DNA from 4 places in the Lysinibacillus sp. FSL M8-0355 genome. Region 1 is predicted to be linked to each of the others. Evidence: a T-box and tRNA genes for the amino acid it is inferred to sense, from the RefSeq annotation. Region 1 holds a T-box; the other regions hold tRNA genes.
The links. A T-box is a leader RNA that pairs with one kind of tRNA and senses whether it is charged. The one in region 1 lies ahead of argS (arginine--tRNA ligase), so its partner is inferred to be a tRNA-Arg.

Region 1 (4,850 bases):
TTTAGAGATATGAGCAAGGATAAACAGTTAATTGCTACGTTAAGAAAACAGCTCGACAAACAGGGAGCATATGTTGATTCATTTTCTATGGAGTACCCATATCAAGGGAAATGGTATGATGAAGCTATTCAAACACTCATTAACTATGGCCTAGTGGTGGGTGGTTATGATAATGATTTAAAAGTGGACAGCCAGGCGACAAAAATAAAGTTTGCTAAAATGTTAAAAGAGAGTATGCTACGAGCTGGTGGAGAAAGTGCAGCAGGTATGAGTGATCAGCTCGAAATTGTCATCAATAAAGTTTATAATAATGGCGAAGAAGCCATTGAACGTGATGAGATGGCTCAATATTTGGCTGACGTCCTCATTGGTGAATCCAATGCGACTAGCTGGGATACATTAAAGGAAAAAGGAATTGTCACTGAAAAAGTAGCAAAGAAAATTTCAGACAATAAGAAATTAAAATTAAAAGAGATGTACGCCATCATGGCTGATGTCATTCATTATGTAGAAAAGAAGCATTCCTCTTCTTGAGGAATGTTTCAGACTGTAGACAAGCTCGAAAAATTTGAGCGTTTGCCTACAGTTTTTTTATTTTACAATAATATAAAGCCGTTGATTTCCACTATGGGCAGCCTCACTCAGTCAGAGATCTCCTTTTGTTTCAAGCAACCTTTACATATAGTGTTAAACGGAAGTATTAAATTTGATCCTTTTGATTTAATCTATAGCTCATGAATGTTAACACTGAGGCTATGAGCGCTAAGATTCCACCAGCCCACGAAAGTTTGTCTAGACTGCCAGAAGCTACGACAAATCCTCCTATTGCAGAACCTAATGCAATCCCCACATTAACAGCAACAGGGGTTAATGAGGATGCAAAGTCTTTTGCAGAGGGAGAATATCTTTCAGCTAAATCCATGAAGTAGAGTTGGACAGTTGCATTAACAGCATATAGCATGACAGCCATTAACATAATAGTCAGTAGCCCTAACCACATAGAGGACATCGTAAAATACAGAGTAAATAAGATAATGGCCTGAATAATGAACGTATAGCGCAATCTACCTAAACCGTTATGCTGAGCAATCTTGCCAGCTAAAAGATTACTAAAGATTGAAAAGAAGCCATAGATTAAGAGAACAATACCTATGTATTTCGTTTCAATACCAAGTTTTTGTTGTAAAATGGGCGTAATAAAAGTATAGATTGTGTATGTTCCAGCAATCGTAAAAACAGGAATGAAGAATGCTAGAATGATTTTAGGTTGCTTAAATAAACTTAATTGCTCTGATAGTGAACTTTTTGTTGCTTTGATATTTCGAGGTAGCACAAACATGCTGATGATAAAGGCAATCCCGCCTAAAGCTGCCGTTAACCAAAATGTCATGTGCCAATTACTCCATTGTCCAACCATTGTTCCTAGAGGTACACCCATGACGTTGGCAATGGTAAAGCCCACAAATATGAAAGCAATGATAGAGGATCTTTTTTCTTTTGGCATACTATCATTCGCTATGGACATGGCTAATGCTGTAAGTACGCCGCTGACAACAGCCGTAACAACTCTGGAAGTTATTAAAATACCATAGGAACTAGAGAGGGCACTTACAATATTTCCAAGTATAAAGAGGGAAATCAATACTAACATGAGTGGATATTTTGCAAATCTACTAACAAAACCGGTTAAGATGGGTGTACCAATCGCATAGGCGATAGCAAATCCAGAAATCAAGGAACCAGCTGTGGCAATTGGTATACTTAAATCTGTAGAGACCTCCGTTAATAATCCTACAATAACAAATTCACTTGTTCCCATGACAAACGTTAATAAGGTTAATGTGAAGGCTAAAATTTTATGTTTATTGCTAAATGCATTTTCTTTATTCATAATCAAAAAACATCACTCCTTTATATCAATATATCGAGAAATTTCGATGTATTGTGCAAATGTATACGAAACCTAATAACTGTAACGTATCTATTTATCGTGAATAATCGATATGGCATTTTAAACAGAAACCCAATTTTAATCATTTTGGGTATCTGATACAAGAAACGAGGCAATTTGATGAATCGTTTCTTCTTTTAATTTATAATATGTCCATTGACCATGACGAAAAGATTCGAGAAGTCCAGCCTTTTGCATCATATTTAAGTAGTGAGAAACGGTTGATTGAGAAGTTTTAGCTTTCTCCTGAATATCACCAACACATACGCCTCCTTCGATACTCACTTTTGGGAAATGTTCCTCAGGTTCCTTCAGCCACTGTAAGATGTTTAGCCTAGTCTCGTTTGATAACGCTTTGAAAATTTCAATTGGTTCCATATCGCAATAATATATCGAATTATCTCGATATGTCAATTGCTAAGTACCAACATTATATTTAAAAAATGGTTGACGCCAATAAGGAAGTCCTGTAATATATGTCAAAATCATAGAAAAATTCGATGAAGAAGAGAGTAATTGATGGACAACTGGCAAGCGAGTTAGGGTTGGTGTGAGCCTAATGCAGAACCCATGAATGAAGCGCACTTTGGAGAAGATTCTCGAACAAGTAGTAGAGAATAGCGGGGCGTCACCTCGTTAACAATGGAAAGTGGTCATATTAAATGGCAACTAGAGTGGTACCACGGGATTATGATGCTCTCGTCTCTAATTTTAGAGACGGGGGCTTTTTTATTTGGACAGGAGGAGGATCAAGATGAATAAAAAAATCGCTGAAAGTATGGCAGAAGTAGTAAATCATCAATTAACAGCAGATGATATTGCGTCATTATTAGAAAAACCAAAAAGCTCGGAGCTAGGGGACGTGGCATTTCCTTGTTTTACCTTAGCAAAAAGATGGAAAAAGTCACCACAAACTATTGCAGCGGATATAGCAAGTCAATTAAACAATGACAATATCCAGCGTGTGCAAGCTGTTGGAGGCTATGTCAATATTTTTCTAGATCAACAAAAAGTGACGCAACAAGTGCTAAGCAACATCATGCAAGCAAAACAATCATATGGAACTAATCAAACGGGGATGGGAGCTGTCGTCCTAGATTTTTCATCTCCTAATATTGCGAAGCCATTCTCGATGGGGCATTTACGTTCAACAGTCATTGGGAATGCTTTAGCCAATATGGCAGAAAAAAATGGTTATCAAGCGATTCGCATCAATCATTTAGGGGACTGGGGTACACAGTTCGGTAAGCTTATTGTGGCTTATCAATATTGGGGTGATAAGCAAGCCATTACAGCGTCACCAATTGAGGAGCTATTAAAGATTTATGTGCAGTTTCATGAAGAGGCAGAGCAAGACCCAGCACTGATTGAACAGGCACGTGCCGCCTTTAAAGCGTTGGAGGATGGCGATGCAGAGGCACTGGCATTATGGCAATGGTTCCGAGATGTATCATTAGTAGAATTTCAATCAATATACGAGTTGCTAGGAATTCACTTTGATGCTTTTACAGGAGAAGCCTTTTACAATGACAAAATGATGCCTGTTGTGACAGAACTACAAGAAAAAGGGCTCCTAGTGGAATCAGATGGGGCGTATGTTGTGGAGATGGAGGAAATGCCCCCATGCTTAATGACGAAAACAGATGGAGCCACGCTTTATGCGACACGCGATTTAGCTGCTGCCCTGTATCGCCAACAGCATTACCAGCCAGAAAAGATTTTCTACGTTGTTGGCAATGAGCAATCCCTCCATTTTAAACAACTTTTTCAAGTCATCGAAAAAATGGGCTATGCTTGGGCCAAAAATCTACAGCACGTCCCATTTGGGATGATGCTCAAGGATGGCAAAAAAATGTCGACCCGTAAAGGCAAAGTGGTGTTATTAGCAGATGTGCTAGCAGAGGCCATTGCGACGGCGAAGCGTAATATCGAAGAGAAAAATCCCCATCTTCCTAACAAGGAGCGAGTAGCCCAGCAAGTTGGGGTTGGCGCAGTTATATTTAATGATTTGAAATACCATCGCCTCAATGATATTGAATTTTCGATCGAGCAAATGATGAATTTTGAAGGTGAAACAGGTCCTTATGTACAGTATACGTATGCCCGTCTTTGCTCCATTTTAGAAAAAGCAAACGCCCCAGCTGAAGTGATGACCTTCCAGCCATTAGGAGAGCAGGCTTGGCCAATTGTTTTATTACTGGAGCAGTTTCCGAAAGTGGTAGCTACGTCTTTTGATCAGGCTGACCCGTCCCAAATAGCGAAATATGCCTTACAATTGGCCCGTTTATTGAATAAATATTATGCCCAACAGAAAATATTAGCGGATGATGAATATCAAGCGTCACGTCTAGCACTTTGTTCATGTGTTGCGATTGTCTTAAAAGAATCATTCGCCTTATTGGGCATTGAATTACCTGAAAATATGTGACATCTACTGAATCAAGATAAAAAACAGCCATTTTCAAGAAACTGTCCCAAGATTGACCGTCTATCGAAAACATGGTAAAAGGAGAGAGGAATAAATAAACAAACTCTTTCAGCAATGAATGTTGAGTGGCAGTAGAGAGGATATTGAACAAATGGCAAAAAAACAATGGACCCTTTCACTTATACTAGTGGTCATCAGTATATTTTTTGTTGCACTCAATATGAGACCTGCAGTAACAGGGATTGGCCCACTTTATAATGTACTGATGACATCCTTACATGTCTCCAATACAAGTATGAGTTTTCTGACATCCATCCCCGTTTTTTGTATGGGTTTATTTGCACCTTTGGCTGTACCGCTTCAGCGAAAGGTTGGCACGAAATCCGCCATAACATTTTTAGTGGCTATTCTCGTCCTTGCCAATGGACTACGCCTTTTACAAGAAAGCTACGCTTTGCTCATTGTGACAAG
Region 2 (4,850 bases), 2.1 Mb from region 1:
ACAGTGTCAGGCGGACAGTTTGACTGGGGCGGTCGCCTCCTAAAAGGTAACGGAGGCGCCCAAAGGTTCCCTCAGAATGGTTGGAAATCATTCGTAGAGTGTAAAGGCACAAGGGAGCTTGACTGCGAGACCTACAAGTCGAGCAGGGTCGAAAGACGGGCTTAGTGATCCGGTGGTTCCGCATGGAAGGGCCATCGCTCAACGGATAAAAGCTACCCCGGGGATAACAGGCTTATCTCCCCCAAGAGTCCACATCGACGGGGAGGTTTGGCACCTCGATGTCGGCTCATCGCATCCTGGGGCTGTAGTCGGTCCCAAGGGTTGGGCTGTTCGCCCATTAAAGCGGTACGCGAGCTGGGTTCAGAACGTCGTGAGACAGTTCGGTCCCTATCCGTCGTGGGCGTAGGAAATTTGAGAGGAGCTGTCCTTAGTACGAGAGGACCGGGATGGACACACCGCTGGTGTACCAGTTGTCTTGCCAAAGGCATCGCTGGGTAGCTATGTGTGGACGGGATAAGTGCTGAAAGCATCTAAGCATGAAGCCCCCCTCAAGATGAGATTTCCCATTACGCAAGTAAGTAAGATCCCTCAAAGACGATGAGGTAGATAGGTTCGAGGTGGAAGTGTGGTGACACATGGAGCTGACGAATACTAATCGATCGAGGACTTAACCAAAACGTTTGAACCATTCAATGAACCGTTTATCCAGTTTTGAAAGAACAACTCTTTCAACTGAATAAGTGAAGTGATGATGGCAAAGAGGCCACACCCGTTCCCATACCGAACACGGAAGTTAAGCTCTTTAGCGCCGATGGTAGTTGGGGGCTTCCCCCTGTGAGAGTAGGACATCGCTTCGCTTATTTTTCGTGGAGGATTAGCTCAGTTGGGAGAGCATCTGCCTTACAAGCAGAGGGTCGGCGGTTCGAGCCCGTCATCCTCCACCATTATTTTTAAAACAGTATAGTATTATCGCGGGGTGGAGCAGTGGTAGCTCGTCGGGCTCATAACCCGAAGGTCGTTGGTTCAAATCCAGCCCCCGCAACCAAATGGTCCCGTGGTGTAGCGGTTAACATGCCTGCCTGTCACGCAGGAGATCGCCGGTTCGATCCCGGTCGGGACCGCCATTTTTTTTTGCCGGTGTAGCTCAGTTGGTAGAGCAACTGACTTGTAATCAGTAGGTCGTGGGTTCGACTCCTATCGCCGGCACCATTCCCTTGGAGGGGTAGCGAAGTGGCTAAACGCGGCGGACTGTAAATCCGCTCCTTAGGGTTCGGCGGTTCGAATCCGTCCCCCTCCACCATTTTAGGGGCATAGTTCAACGGTAGAATAGAGGTCTCCAAAACCTTTGGTGTGGGTTCGATTCCTACTGCCCCTGCCAGGTATTGAGGTACTCGTTCATATACAGCTGTTATAATTTATATAGTGGCGATTGTGGCGAAGTGGTTAACGCATCGGATTGTGGTTCCGACATTCGTGGGTTCGATTCCCATCAGTCGCCCCATTTTCAAATTGGGGTATAGCCAAGCGGTAAGGCAACGGATTTTGATTCCGTCATGCCTAGGTTCGAATCCTAGTACCCCAGCCATTTTTCTTTTTTACGAGCCATTAGCTCAGTTGGTAGAGCATCTGACTTTTAATCAGAGGGTCGAAGGTTCGAGTCCTTCATGGCTCATCGTTTTTTAATGAATATTGCGCCCGTAGCTCAATTGGATAGAGCGTCTGACTACGGATCAGAAGGTTATGGGTTCGACTCATGTCGGGCGCGCCAATAAATTTATGTTTTCGGAATGTAGCTCAGCTTGGTAGAGCACTTGGTTTGGGACCAAGGGGTCGTAGGTTCGAATCCTGTCATTCCGACCATTTTTTATGATAAATGGGGCCTTAGCTCAGCTGGGAGAGCGCCTGCCTTGCACGCAGGAGGTCAGCGGTTCGATCCCGCTAGGCTCCACCAGTTCAATATTTTTGGAGGTATACCCAAGTCTGGCTGAAGGGATCGGTCTTGAAAACCGACAGGCGGGTAACACCGCGCGGGGGTTCGAATCCCTCTACCTCCTCCATTTTGGGTCAGTAGCTCAGTTGGTAGAGCATTAGATTGAAGCTCTAAGTGTCGGCGGTTCGATTCCGTCCTGACCCACCATTATTTGCGGGTGTAGTTTAATGGTAAAACCTCAGCCTTCCAAGCTGATGTCGTGAGTTCGATTCTCATCACCCGCTCCAAAATGGGCCTATAGCTCAGCTGGTTAGAGCGCACGCCTGATAAGCGTGAGGTCGATGGTTCGAGTCCATTTAGGCCCATCATTATTCCGAAGTAGCTCAGTTGGTAGTAGCACCTGACTGTTAATCAGGTTGTCGCAGGTTCGAGTCCTGCCTTCGGAGCCACGGCCCGTTGGTCAAGTGGTTAAGACACCGCCCTTTCACGGCGGTAACACGGGTTCGAATCCCGTACGGGTCATCAAGCATGTAGCACAAATATTGTGTTACATGCTTTTTCTTTTATCAATAAATGATACATTAGTAAAGAGTGAAAGCTACGAATCCGCTATCAATGGTTCAGTAGCTTTTTTACATGACTAATATTTTGTTTCTCCTTTCTATAAGATGTCGCCCACCTCTTTTCCTTCTTCATTCACAATATCTTCTAATCATGATTCGATTCATTATAAATTTGAACAAACTATTTCATATATGCAATATGTATGTTTTTTTATAGCTATTTTCGTGGTGCTTGTCGTTTTGTTCCTCTAATATGAGGATAAGTGGAGGAATCGAAATGAATATACAGGAGATCCAGCAATTTTTAAGTTTATATCAGACAGAACAAGATGAATCAGAGCGTTGGTTAGCGAATAGATTACAACAGATTAAGAATGCAGGTGAGTACGACCCAACAACAGAGGAGCTAGCTTTTGGTGCACGGGTGGCGTGGCGTAATAGTAACAAATGTATTGGTCGTCTGTTTTGGCAATCATTGCATGTAGTAGATGCACGTGCCGTTTTAGATGAACAGGATATTTTTCAAAAACTACTGGAGCATATCGATTATGCAACAAATAGTGGAAAAATCCGTCCAACAATAACAGTATTTGCTTCGAACAGAGTGCGTATATGGAATCATCAGCTAATTCGTTATGCAGGCTATGAAACGGAAGCTGGCGTTATTGGTGATGCACATTCTATTGTTTTTACTAAAGTATGTGAATCGTTAGGTTGGAAAAGTGAGAGGACACCATTCGATGTGTTACCTCTTGTTATACAAGTAGATGAGCGAGCTCCGCAGCTGTTTACAATTCCTGTAGAATATATTTTAGAGGTGCCAATTCGTCATCCAGAGTCAGTGGATGTAGAGAAATTAGGAATGAAATGGTATGCTGTACCCATAATTTCAAGTATGCGTTTTCAAATGGCAGGCATTGATTTCCAAGCCGCACCCTTTAATGGCTGGTATATGGGGACAGAAATCGGTGCACGTAATTTAGCAGATCATGACCGTTATAATATGCTACCAGCTATTGCGGAGGTTTTTAATCTTGATACAACCAAGCAAGCTTCACTTTGGCGTGATCGTGCATTAGTGGAACTTAATATTGCTGTCCTTCATTCTTTTAAAGAACAAGGCGTGAGCATTGTCGATCATCATACAGCTGCTCAGCAGTTTAAATTGTTTGAAGAAGCAGAGGAATCAGCAGGACGAGACGTTACAGGCAACTGGACATGGCTAATCCCACCACTTTCGCCCGCAACGACTCATATTTTCCATAAACCTTATGTCAATATTTATCATACACCCAATTATTTTTATCAAAAACCATGCTATTAACTGATTGTGGAGAGGACGAAACGCTATGTTGAATGAGCAAATTCCGAGTATCCCGTGGTTACAATTGACGACACCTTATGGAAGAGGAACGGCTATCCCTCAGCTGATTGAACAGGAGCAATATATAGAGCTAGCTGAGTTAGTGGAGCATCAAGGTACACTATGGCAGGGTCACACCATGGGCTTTGCTTGTCCTTCTAAAAAAGCTTGCTAGCAAAAATACCGGGGATGTCTCTGTACAAGAAGTAGAGCTTTATTTAGCTGTGGCACATGCAATTTCTGAAGATTATCTAGACCCATCATATTCAGTTCAAACTATGCAGGAGCTGTTAGATGTCAAATATTTATGGATGGATCACGAAGAGAATGATGAGCTGGAATGGGAGGAGGAAACGCCAAAGGGTTATGAGCAGAAAGCTTTTGTAAGCTATTATTATTTTAGTTATATACTCTTACAAGAGGCTGTTCCTATTTTTGCAGCAGTTATAGCTCACAACAAAGAAACAGCAGACCGTCTTGCTGAACTGCTAACCTTACTACAGCAATTGGACAAATAAAACGTCTATACCTATATAGAAGTAAAGCAGATGGGAAATATGAGCAGTTATCCCATCTGCTTTATTTTAATGGACATATTCGTCTTTAGAAGCTCTCATTGAGCAAAAGAAAAGAATGGTCGCCACAGCTACAAAGAGCCAACCAGCAATATTCCAGCCACCAAATAAATCATGTAAGTAGCCAAAAAGAATAGGGCCAATGGCGGCAAATAAATAACCTAATGATTGTGCAAAGCCTGATAAATCTGCTGCTTCAAATGCCGTGCGTGTACGAAGTGTAAAGAACATCATCGCTAAGGCAAATGAAGAACCTCCTGCTAAACCTAAAAGAATCATCCACAGTACCCCAAGACTTGTCCACTCCATGACAACTCCAGTAAAGCCTATTAAATAGAAGAATGTAAACATCACTACAAGAGGTCTTTGAGAAGCCATTTTACTTGCAATGATAGGCACAGCCAATGCCATTGGTACTT
Region 3 (4,850 bases), 1.3 Mb from region 1:
CACTTAGCTCTCTCGAAAGAATGCTAGCACGAGGATAATTAGGTTGCTTTAAAAGCAGAGATGGTGTAAAAAAACGTCTCTGCTTTTTATGTTCATATAACATCTATTTTGAATAGCTTAAACAACTGCCATTTTCAAATGCATCATCATTGATCCAATCAAAGAATATCCATCTATTGCTGAAATTGACATGGCTTTATGCTCTATGCTACTGTCGATTTGGAGGTGAAAATAAATGGCTTTTCAATCGAAAAATATTTTTATCAATTTACCAGTGAAAGATCTAAACAAATCCATCAACTTCTTTAAGGAACTAGGTTTTGAGTTCAATCAACAATTTAGCGATGAGACTACAGCCTCAATGATTATTAGTGAAAATATCTTCGCATTAATGATGGTGGAAGAACGATTCAAAGGGTTTAGTAAGAAGGAAATTACAAATACTACTACGTCTGCAGAAGCAATTTTATGTCTATCTGCTGAAAATCGAGAGCAAGTAGATCAATTAGTAAATAAGGCACTGGCCTCCGGTGGTAAATCTTATAGTGAACCCCAAGATCATGGGTTTATGTATGGCTGGGGATTTCAGGATGTAGATGGGCATATCTGGGAAGTAGTTTATATGGATGAAAATGCATTGAATCAAGAGTGATATTTATATCTATGAATATGAAAAAACAGTAGATGCGTATGCATTTACTGTTTTTTAGTATGACCCGTACGGGATTCGAACCCGTGTTACCGCCGTGAAAGGGCGGTGTCTTAACCACTTGACCAACGGGCCAATGGCGGAGAAGGAGGGATTTGAACCCTCGCGCCGGTTACCCGACCTACACCCTTAGCAGGGGCGCCTCTTCAGCCTCTTGAGTACTTCCCCACATAAAAATGGCTCCGAAGGCAGGACTCGAACCTGCGACAACCTGATTAACAGTCAGGTGCTACTACCAACTGAGCTACTTCGGAATAATAATGGGCCTAAATGGACTCGAACCATCGACCTCACGCTTATCAGGCGTGCGCTCTAACCAGCTGAGCTATAGGCCCTTGGAGCGGGTGATGGGAATCGAACCCACGACATCAGCTTGGAAGGCTGAGGTTTTACCATTAAACTACACCCGCATAAATGGTGGGTCAGGACGGAATCGAACCGCCGACACTTAGAGCTTCAATCTAATGCTCTACCAACTGAGCTACTGACCCATTTCGTCCATGCTAAGCTTATTTTCTTTTGCTTATCATATCTTCTTATGAAAATAATGGCGGTCCCGACCGGGATCGAACCGGCGATCTCCTGCGTGACAGGCAGGCATGTTAACCGCTACACCACGGGACCATTTGGTTGCGGGGGCCGGATTTGAACCAACGACCTTCGGGTTATGAGCCCGACGAGCTACCACTGCTCCACCCCGCGATAATTTTATACTGTTTCGAGTTTTTAAAGCACCATTTATAAAGATTTAAAACTGGAGGAGGTAGAGGGATTCGAACCCCCGCGCGGTGTTACCCGCCTGTCGGTTTTCAAGACCGATCCCTTCAGCCAGACTTGGGTATACCTCCGTTGCAATATATAAATGGTGGACCTTGCAGGACTCGAACCTGCGACCGGACGGTTATGAGCCGTCTGCTCTAACCAACTGAGCTAAAGGTCCTTTAAGATGGCGGCAGAGGGGATCGAACCCCCGACCTTACGGGTATGAACCGTACGCTCTAGCCAGCTGAGCTACGCCGCCAGGATCTTTATACTGGTTAATTTATTATGGTGGTGGAGCCTAGCGGGATCGAACCGCTGACCTCCTGCGTGCAAGGCAGGCGCTCTCCCAGCTGAGCTAAGGCCCCATAATTTCTTTGGAAATGGTCGGGAAGACAGGATTCGAACCTGCGACCCCTTGGTCCCAAACCAAGTGCTCTACCAAGCTGAGCTACTTCCCGTTCTTTTTGGCGCGCCCGACAGGAGTCGAACCCATAACCTTCTGATCCGTAGTCAGACGCTCTATCCAATTGAGCTACGGGCGCATTAAAAATGGTGCCGAGGACCGGAATCGAACCGGTACGGTAGTCACCTACCGCAGGATTTTAAGTCCTGTGCGTCTGCCAGTTCCGCCACCCCGGCACATTTGGAGCGGAAGACGAGGTTCGAACTCGCGACCCCCACCTTGGCAAGGTGGTGTTCTACCACTGAACTACTTCCGCATGTGCATAAGTTTTTTTATCTGGCAATGAAATAATGGTGCGGGTGAAGGGAGTCGAACCCCCACGCCTTGCGGCGCTAGATCCTAAGTCTAGTGCGTCTGCCAATTCCGCCACACCCGCTTATTATTATTTAAAAATGGTGAGCCATGAAGGACTCGAACCTTCGACCCTCTGATTAAAAGTCAGATGCTCTACCAACTGAGCTAATGGCTCTAAAAATGGTGCCGGCTATAGGAATCGAACCCACGACCTACTGATTACAAGTCAGTTGCTCTACCTGCTGAGCTAAACCGGCATATGGTGGAGGATGACGGGCTCGAACCGCCGACCCTCTGCTTGTAAGGCAGATGCTCTCCCAGCTGAGCTAATCCTCCTGGGTATTATGCCTAGCGACGTCCTACTCTCACAGGGGGAAGCCCCCAACTACCATCGGCGCTAAAGAGCTTAACTTCCGTGTTCGGTATGGGAACGGGTGTGACCTCTTTGCCATCATCACTAGACTATGGTCGACCTTCAATACACGGCGTATTACTGCGTCAGCTGCTCTCGTTCAATCAGTCACGTACAGAAGTACGCTCCTTCAATCACTCGTTTGCTTCCTTGTTCTACTTGTGTCTTGAAGCTCTTTTTTTATTGAAAGTTTTGTTCTTTCAAAACTGGATAAACGGTTCATTGAATGGTTCAAACATTTTGGTTAAGTCCTCGATCGATTAGTATTCGTCAGCTCCATGTGTCACCACACTTCCACCTCGAACCTATCTACCTCATCGTCTTTGAGGGATCTTACTTACTTGCGTAATGGGAAATCTCATCTTGAGGGGGGCTTCATGCTTAGATGCTTTCAGCACTTATCCCGTCCACACATAGCTACCCAGCGATGCCTTTGGCAAGACAACTGGTACACCAGCGGTGTGTCCATCCCGGTCCTCTCGTACTAAGGACAGCTCCTCTCAAATTTCCTACGCCCACGACGGATAGGGACCGAACTGTCTCACGACGTTCTGAACCCAGCTCGCGTACCGCTTTAATGGGCGAACAGCCCAACCCTTGGGACCGACTACAGCCCCAGGATGCGATGAGCCGACATCGAGGTGCCAAACCTCCCCGTCGATGTGGACTCTTGGGGGAGATAAGCCTGTTATCCCCGGGGTAGCTTTTATCCGTTGAGCGATGGCCCTTCCATGCGGAACCACCGGATCACTAAGCCCGTCTTTCGACCCTGCTCGACTTGTAGGTCTCGCAGTCAAGCTCCCTTGTGCCTTTACACTCTACGAATGATTTCCAACCATTCTGAGGGAACCTTTGGGCGCCTCCGTTACCTTTTAGGAGGCGACCGCCCCAGTCAAACTGTCCGCCTGACACTGTCTCCTGCCCCGCTAAGGGGCATGGGTTAGAATTTCAATACAACCAGGGTAGTATCCCACCGACGCCTCCTTCGAAGCTGGCGCTCCGAGATCTCTGGCTCCTACCTATCCTGTACAAGTTGTACCAAAATTCAATATCAGGCTACAGTAAAGCTCCACGGGGTCTTTCCGTCCTGTCGCGGGTAACCTGCATCTTCACAGGTACTATAATTTCACCGAGTCTCTCGTTGAGACAGTGCCCAGATCGTTACGCCTTTCGTGCGGGTCGGAACTTACCCGACAAGGAATTTCGCTACCTTAGGACCGTTATAGTTACGGCCGCCGTTTACTGGGGCTTCAATTCGCAGCTTCGCTTGCGCTAACCACTCCTCTTAACCTTCCAGCACCGGGCAGGCGTCAGCCCCTATACGTCACCTTACGGTTTTGCAGAGACCTGTGTTTTTGCTAAACAGTCGCCTGGGCCTATTCACTGCGGCTCTCATGCGCTTGCACGCTCAAGAGCACCCCTTCTCCCGAAGTTACGGGGTCATTTTGCCGAGTTCCTTAACGAGAGTTCTCTCGCACACCTTAGGATTCTCTCCTCGACTACCTGTGTCGGTTTGCGGTACGGGCACCTCTCACCTCGATAGAGGCTTTTCTTGGCAGTGTGAAATCAGGAACTTCGTCCATACGGACTCGCCATCACAGCTCAACGTTACAGTGTGCGGATTTGCCTACACACACGCCTTACTGCTTGGACGCGCATAACCAACAGCGCGCTTACCCTATCCTACTGCGTCCCCCCATTTCTCAAACGGTGAGGAGGTGGTACAGGAATATCAACCTGTTGTCCATCGCCTACGCCTATCGGCCTCGGCTTAGGTCCCGACTAACCCTGAGCGGACGAGCCTTCCTCAGGAAACCTTAGTCATACGGTGGACGGGATTCTCACCCGTCTTTCGCTACTCATACCGGCATTCTCACTTCTAAGCGCTCCACCAGTCCTTCCGGTCTGACTTCAACGCACTTAGAACGCTCTCCTACCACTGACATCGTAGATGTCAATCCACAGCTTCGGTGAATCGTTTAGCCCCGATACATTTTCGGCGCAGCGTCACTCGACCAGTGAGCTATTACGCACTCTTTAAATGATGGCTGCTTCTAAGCCAACATCCTGGTTGTCTGTGCAACGCCACATCCTTTTCCACTTAACGATTACTTTGGGACCTTAGCTGGTGGTCTGGGCTGTTTCCCTTTTGACTACGGATCTTATCACTCGCAGTCTGACTCCCGTGTATAAATATCTGGCATTCGGAG
Region 4 (4,850 bases), 1.3 Mb from region 1:
CTACTCATATAAAGAGATGATTTTGTAACAATTTGTACTTGAAAATGTTCTTCGAGCAGTAAAGCAGCTTGAAGTGCAGCAATTCCACTGCCGATTATAAGGACATCTGTCTTTACATCCATAGTTATACCCTCTTTACAGTTGTCTTGACACTTATCTTTACATAAAATAAAAAAGAAAACAAGACTTGATGAACTAGAGAGGGAGAAGACAATGATTTATATGGATTATGCTGCGACATCACCGATGACGAAGGAGGCTCTTGCAGCTTATGTAGAGGTAGCACAGCGTTATTATGGAAATAGTGCAAGTCTTCATGATTTAGGAGGACAAGCCTATTATTTTGCCCAGCAATCAAGAGAGGTTGTAGCCAATGCTTTAGGCGTAAATAGTGACGGTATTATTTTTACAGGGAGCGGGACAGAAGGAAATATCCTGGCTATCTTGTCATTAGCGCTGGCCTCTAAAAAAGGAAAACACATTATTGCATCTCAAGCTGAGCATACGTCTGTGCATGCAGCGTTGAATACACTTGAGAAAATGGGTTTTAGGGTGACAAAATTGCCTTTACAGATGGATGGATGTATTGACCTTGAACAATTACAACAAGCAATCCGCAAAGATACGGCTTTGATTACAATTCAACATGTCAATTCTGAAATTGGTGCTATTCAGCCTGTAGAGAAAATAATAGAGATGGCTAAAAAATCTGATGTTTTCAGTCATATTGACTGTGTACAATCATTTGGGAAGCTTGCTATACCAAGTGGAGTAGATGCCATTACAATCTCAGCTCATAAAATAGGTGGACCAAAGGGGTGTGGTGCTGTCTATCTGAATCCTGCGCTCCGAGTACCTGCCTTAACACCGGGTGTAACTCATGAGAGGGGTTTAAGAGGCGGTACATTAGATACACCAGCAATTGTAGCCTTTGCGGCAGCAATTGAAAACTATCAATATGAAAGACAATATTATGAGACTTTAAGAAGATTTTTGAAGAACAATTTGCCTGAAACATGCCAATTAATAGAATGTAACCAACAATTGCCTAATATTTGTGGCGTAATGATGGATAAAATAGAGGGGCAATATGTTCTTTTAAAGTTAAATGAGGCAGGAATCTGTATTTCGACGGGGAGTGCATGTGATATTCATAGTGAATCTGGAACGAAAGCTATTTTATCAATGGGTTACTCTTTGGAAGCAGCACGCCAATTTTTTAGACTATCTTTTGGAGCTTCCACAACATTTGAAGAAATTCTAAGATTAAAACAAGAGCTTTTAACTATTTAATGAATAACAAGTGAAGGGTTTTCTATACCCTTTCCTTGTTTTGAAATAGATTATAAGCTAAGAAAATAGGTGAAATAAAATAATTGTTTTCTTTTGAAACAACAATTGTTATAATATTTTGCAGGGCAATATTTTCTCTTACTTAGCAAAAATAACTTCAAAAAGTAATAATTTCTTTTTTTTATAAAAAAGTATTGCACAATGTGAGAAAACGTTATACAATAATTCTTGTCTTGAAGGACAGGTAAACAACTTCAAAACAAGATACATAAAGAAACTTCTGCTAAGAACGCAACATCCATGTTGCAACGCAGAAGCCAGCACATCCATGTGCAAGTCTAGTGATGATGGCAAAGAGGTCACACCCGTTCCCATACCGAACACGGAAGTTAAGCTCTTTAGCGCCGATGGTAGTTGGGGGCTTCCCCCTGTGAGAGTAGGACGTCGCTAGGCATAGTACCCAGGAGGATTAGCTCAGCTGGGAGAGCATCTGCCTTACAAGCAGAGGGTCGGCGGTTCGAGCCCGTCATCCTCCACCATATGCCGGTTTAGCTCAGCAGGTAGAGCAACTGACTTGTAATCAGTAGGTCGTGGGTTCGATTCCTATAGCCGGCACCATTTTTAGAGCCATTAGCTCAGTTGGTAGAGCATCTGACTTTTAATCAGAGGGTCGAAGGTTCGAGTCCTTCATGGCTCACCATTTTTAAATAATAATAAGCGGGTGTGGCGGAATTGGCAGACGCACTAGACTTAGGATCTAGCGCCGCAAGGCGTGGGGGTTCGACTCCCTTCACCCGCACCATTATTTCATTGCCAGATAAAAAAACTTATGCACATGCGGAAGTAGTTCAGTGGTAGAACACCACCTTGCCAAGGTGGGGGTCGCGAGTTCGAACCTCGTCTTCCGCTCCAAATGTGCCGGGGTGGCGGAACTGGCAGACGCACAGGACTTAAAATCCTGCGGTAGGTGACTACCGTACCGGTTCGATTCCGGTCCTCGGCACCATTTTTAATGCGCCCGTAGCTCAATTGGATAGAGCGTCTGACTACGGATCAGAAGGTTATGGGTTCGACTCCTGTCGGGCGCGCCAAAAAGAACGGGAAGTAGCTCAGCTTGGTAGAGCACTTGGTTTGGGACCAAGGGGTCGCAGGTTCGAATCCTGTCTTCCCGACCATTTCCAAAGAAATTATGGGGCCTTAGCTCAGCTGGGAGAGCGCCTGCCTTGCACGCAGGAGGTCAGCGGTTCGATCCCGCTAGGCTCCACCACCATAATAAATTAACCAGTATAAAGATCCTGGCGGCGTAGCTCAGCTGGCTAGAGCGTACGGTTCATACCCGTAAGGTCGGGGGTTCGATCCCCTCTGCCGCCATCTTAAAGGACCTTTAGCTCAGTTGGTTAGAGCAGACGGCTCATAACCGTCCGGTCGCAGGTTCGAGTCCTGCAAGGTCCACCATTTATATATTGCAACGGAGGTATACCCAAGTCTGGCTGAAGGGATCGGTCTTGAAAACCGACAGGCGGGTAACACCGCGCGGGGGTTCGAATCCCTCTACCTCCTCCAGTTTTAAATCTTTATAAATGGTGCTTTAAAAACTCGAAACAGTATAAAATTATCGCGGGGTGGAGCAGTGGTAGCTCGTCGGGCTCATAACCCGAAGGTCGTTGGTTCAAATCCGGCCCCCGCAACCAAATGGTCCCGTGGTGTAGCGGTTAACATGCCTGCCTGTCACGCAGGAGATCGCCGGTTCGATCCCGGTCGGGACCGCCATTATTTTCATAAGAAGATATGATAAGCAAAAGAAAATAAGCTTAGCATGGACGAAATGGGTCAGTAGCTCAGTTGGTAGAGCATTAGATTGAAGCTCTAAGTGTCGGCGGTTCGATTCCGTCCTGACCCACCATTTATGCGGGTGTAGTTTAATGGTAAAACCTCAGCCTTCCAAGCTGATGTCGTGGGTTCGATTCCCATCACCCGCTCCAAGGGCCTATAGCTCAGCTGGTTAGAGCGCACGCCTGATAAGCGTGAGGTCGATGGTTCGAGTCCATTTAGGCCCATTATTATTCCGAAGTAGCTCAGTTGGTAGTAGCACCTGACTGTTAATCAGGTTGTCGCAGGTTCGAGTCCTGCCTTCGGAGCCATTTTTATGTGGGGAAGTACTCAAGAGGCTGAAGAGGCGCCCCTGCTAAGGGTGTAGGTCGGGTAACCGGCGCGAGGGTTCAAATCCCTCCTTCTCCGCCATTGGCCCGTTGGTCAAGTGGTTAAGACACCGCCCTTTCACGGCGGTAACACGGGTTCGAATCCCGTACGGGTCATACTAAGTGCAGTAGATGAATTACATCTACTGCACTTTTTAATTGATTTGATAACATAGTTACTATAAAAATGAAGCCTTCACAGAACATCGAATCTGTGAAGGCTTGTTAATTATATAGGAAGTTAAGAAATTTTTCTCTCTTTTCCGTAGGGGATCATAAACGCATAACAAGGAACTTAGACAAATGTAAGTTCTGTATTGTATAATTTTGTATTTTGGAGCTAGATGGACTAAGCTAATGATAGAGGAGGGATAGGAATGAATGAAAAATTAAAGTGGGTGCACAATCAGCTGGACAAAGCAAATGAAGGAACAGCTTTACTGCCATATTTTACATTGGAACAAGTAAAGAAAGTGGGGCAATTCCTACGTACATATGAGCAATTTGAAAAGACACCTCTCCATCATCTTGATTCACTTGCTTCATGGATGGGTGTAGAAAAAATCTTGGTAAAAGACGAATCCTATCGATTTGGCTTAAACGCATTTAAAGTATTAGGCGGAGTTTATGCAATTGCGCAGTATGTTGCCAATAGACTCCAGAAAAATATAGAGGAACTATCGTTTGAACAATTAAAATCATCAGAAGTAAAAGCGCAGGTAGGAAATTTAACCTTTATTTCAACAACAGATGGTAACCATGGTCGTGGTGTGGCATGGGCGGCTCGTGAACTAGGGTATCAAGCGCGAATATATATGCCAGCTGGCAGTGCCGATGAACGTTTACAGCATATTAAAAAAGAAGGAGCCTATGCTGAAATAACGACAATGAATTATGATGAAACCGTGCGTTATACCTCGCAGCTAGCACAAGAAAATGGCTGGGTCCTGATTCAGGATACGATGTGGGATGGCTACGAAGAAATACCATTATGGATTATGCAAGGCTACACAACACTTGTACATGAAATCGTTGAACAGATGCAGCAAGCTCCGACACATGTATTTTTACAAGCTGGTGTTGGGTCATTTGCAGGGGCAGTAGTAGCTTTTTTACAACAATATTATGAGCAGGATATTACATTTGTGTTAGTTGAGCCACATGTTGCTAATTGTTATTATGAGAGCTTTAAGGCAGGTACTGAGCAATATGTAACTGTTGGTGGAGAGATGAAAACCATAATGGCAGGCCTTGCTTGCGGTGAACCTAATCCACAGGCTTGGCAACTTTTAAAAGCCCATATAAAAATAAGCATCTCCTGTGGGGAAGAAATAGCAGCAACAGGAATGCGCGTTCTTG

Region 2: it has a tRNA-Arg gene. The T-box ahead of argS (arginine--tRNA ligase) is inferred to sense a tRNA for this amino acid. The anticodon was not compared.
Region 3: it has a tRNA-Arg gene. The T-box ahead of argS (arginine--tRNA ligase) is inferred to sense a tRNA for this amino acid. The anticodon was not compared.
Region 4: it has a tRNA-Arg gene. The T-box ahead of argS (arginine--tRNA ligase) is inferred to sense a tRNA for this amino acid. The anticodon was not compared.

Annotation. Positions count from the first base shown of each region.
Region 1 covers NZ_JBBPAI010000001.1:2,366,113-2,370,962, forward strand. Annotated here, with positions in the region: gene MKY46_RS11640 (FAD-dependent oxidoreductase) at 1-534, shown strand, start outside; gene MKY46_RS11645 (MFS transporter) at 701-1,891, opposite strand; gene MKY46_RS11650 (ArsR/SmtB family transcription factor) at 2,030-2,329, opposite strand; T-box leader at 2,443-2,661, shown strand; gene argS (arginine--tRNA ligase) at 2,706-4,379, shown strand; gene MKY46_RS11660 (MFS transporter) at 4,531-4,850, shown strand, end outside.
Region 2 covers NZ_JBBPAI010000001.1:254,785-259,634, forward strand. Annotated here, with positions in the region: rRNA gene MKY46_RS01150 (23S ribosomal RNA) at 1-675, shown strand, start outside; rRNA gene rrf (5S ribosomal RNA) at 742-857, shown strand; tRNA gene MKY46_RS01160 (tRNA-Val) at 869-944, shown strand; tRNA gene MKY46_RS01165 (tRNA-Met) at 971-1,045, shown strand; tRNA gene MKY46_RS01170 (tRNA-Asp) at 1,049-1,124, shown strand; tRNA gene MKY46_RS01175 (tRNA-Thr) at 1,134-1,209, shown strand; tRNA gene MKY46_RS01180 (tRNA-Tyr) at 1,217-1,300, shown strand; tRNA gene MKY46_RS01185 (tRNA-Trp) at 1,305-1,378, shown strand; tRNA gene MKY46_RS01190 (tRNA-His) at 1,426-1,501, shown strand; tRNA gene MKY46_RS01195 (tRNA-Gln) at 1,511-1,585, shown strand; tRNA gene MKY46_RS01200 (tRNA-Lys) at 1,600-1,672, shown strand; tRNA gene MKY46_RS01205 (tRNA-Arg) at 1,692-1,768, shown strand; tRNA gene MKY46_RS01210 (tRNA-Pro) at 1,784-1,860, shown strand; tRNA gene MKY46_RS01215 (tRNA-Ala) at 1,876-1,951, shown strand; tRNA gene MKY46_RS01220 (tRNA-Ser) at 1,965-2,057, shown strand; tRNA gene MKY46_RS01225 (tRNA-Phe) at 2,062-2,137, shown strand; tRNA gene MKY46_RS01230 (tRNA-Gly) at 2,144-2,217, shown strand; tRNA gene MKY46_RS01235 (tRNA-Ile) at 2,222-2,295, shown strand; tRNA gene MKY46_RS01240 (tRNA-Asn) at 2,303-2,379, shown strand; tRNA gene MKY46_RS01245 (tRNA-Glu) at 2,381-2,452, shown strand; gene MKY46_RS01250 (nitric oxide synthase oxygenase) at 2,771-3,817, shown strand; gene MKY46_RS01255 (hypothetical protein) at 3,843-4,031, shown strand; gene MKY46_RS01260 (hypothetical protein) at 4,003-4,374, shown strand; gene MKY46_RS01265 (CynX/NimT family MFS transporter) at 4,441-4,850, opposite strand, start outside.
Region 3 covers NZ_JBBPAI010000001.1:3,712,357-3,717,206, forward strand. Annotated here, with positions in the region: gene nadA (quinolinate synthase NadA) at 1-38, shown strand, start outside; gene MKY46_RS18085 (VOC family protein) at 236-652, shown strand; tRNA gene MKY46_RS18090 (tRNA-Glu) at 713-784, opposite strand; tRNA gene MKY46_RS18095 (tRNA-Ser) at 787-877, opposite strand; tRNA gene MKY46_RS18100 (tRNA-Asn) at 887-963, opposite strand; tRNA gene MKY46_RS18105 (tRNA-Ile) at 971-1,044, opposite strand; tRNA gene MKY46_RS18110 (tRNA-Gly) at 1,046-1,119, opposite strand; tRNA gene MKY46_RS18115 (tRNA-Phe) at 1,125-1,200, opposite strand; tRNA gene MKY46_RS18120 (tRNA-Asp) at 1,258-1,333, opposite strand; tRNA gene MKY46_RS18125 (tRNA-Met) at 1,337-1,411, opposite strand; tRNA gene MKY46_RS18130 (tRNA-Ser) at 1,465-1,557, opposite strand; tRNA gene MKY46_RS18135 (tRNA-Ile) at 1,573-1,649, opposite strand; tRNA gene MKY46_RS18140 (tRNA-Met) at 1,657-1,730, opposite strand; tRNA gene MKY46_RS18145 (tRNA-Ala) at 1,761-1,836, opposite strand; tRNA gene MKY46_RS18150 (tRNA-Pro) at 1,853-1,929, opposite strand; tRNA gene MKY46_RS18155 (tRNA-Arg) at 1,937-2,013, opposite strand; tRNA gene MKY46_RS18160 (tRNA-Leu) at 2,022-2,110, opposite strand; tRNA gene MKY46_RS18165 (tRNA-Gly) at 2,116-2,190, opposite strand; tRNA gene MKY46_RS18170 (tRNA-Leu) at 2,226-2,310, opposite strand; tRNA gene MKY46_RS18175 (tRNA-Lys) at 2,328-2,403, opposite strand; tRNA gene MKY46_RS18180 (tRNA-Thr) at 2,410-2,485, opposite strand; tRNA gene MKY46_RS18185 (tRNA-Val) at 2,489-2,564, opposite strand; rRNA gene rrf (5S ribosomal RNA) at 2,575-2,690, opposite strand; rRNA gene MKY46_RS18195 (23S ribosomal RNA) at 2,881-4,850, opposite strand, start outside.
Region 4 covers NZ_JBBPAI010000001.1:3,704,173-3,709,022, reverse strand. Annotated here, with positions in the region: gene nadB (L-aspartate oxidase) at 1-122, opposite strand, end outside; gene MKY46_RS18065 (cysteine desulfurase family protein) at 223-1,293, shown strand; rRNA gene rrf (5S ribosomal RNA) at 1,631-1,746, shown strand; tRNA gene MKY46_RS18055 (tRNA-Val) at 1,757-1,832, shown strand; tRNA gene MKY46_RS18050 (tRNA-Thr) at 1,836-1,911, shown strand; tRNA gene MKY46_RS18045 (tRNA-Lys) at 1,918-1,993, shown strand; tRNA gene MKY46_RS18040 (tRNA-Leu) at 2,011-2,095, shown strand; tRNA gene MKY46_RS18035 (tRNA-Gly) at 2,131-2,205, shown strand; tRNA gene MKY46_RS18030 (tRNA-Leu) at 2,211-2,299, shown strand; tRNA gene MKY46_RS18025 (tRNA-Arg) at 2,308-2,384, shown strand; tRNA gene MKY46_RS18020 (tRNA-Pro) at 2,392-2,468, shown strand; tRNA gene MKY46_RS18015 (tRNA-Ala) at 2,485-2,560, shown strand; tRNA gene MKY46_RS18010 (tRNA-Met) at 2,591-2,664, shown strand; tRNA gene MKY46_RS18005 (tRNA-Ile) at 2,672-2,748, shown strand; tRNA gene MKY46_RS18000 (tRNA-Ser) at 2,764-2,856, shown strand; tRNA gene MKY46_RS17995 (tRNA-Met) at 2,910-2,984, shown strand; tRNA gene MKY46_RS17990 (tRNA-Asp) at 2,988-3,063, shown strand; tRNA gene MKY46_RS17985 (tRNA-Phe) at 3,121-3,196, shown strand; tRNA gene MKY46_RS17980 (tRNA-Gly) at 3,202-3,275, shown strand; tRNA gene MKY46_RS17975 (tRNA-Ile) at 3,277-3,350, shown strand; tRNA gene MKY46_RS17970 (tRNA-Asn) at 3,358-3,434, shown strand; tRNA gene MKY46_RS17965 (tRNA-Ser) at 3,444-3,534, shown strand; tRNA gene MKY46_RS17960 (tRNA-Glu) at 3,537-3,608, shown strand; gene MKY46_RS17955 (diaminopropionate ammonia-lyase) at 3,869-4,850, shown strand, end outside.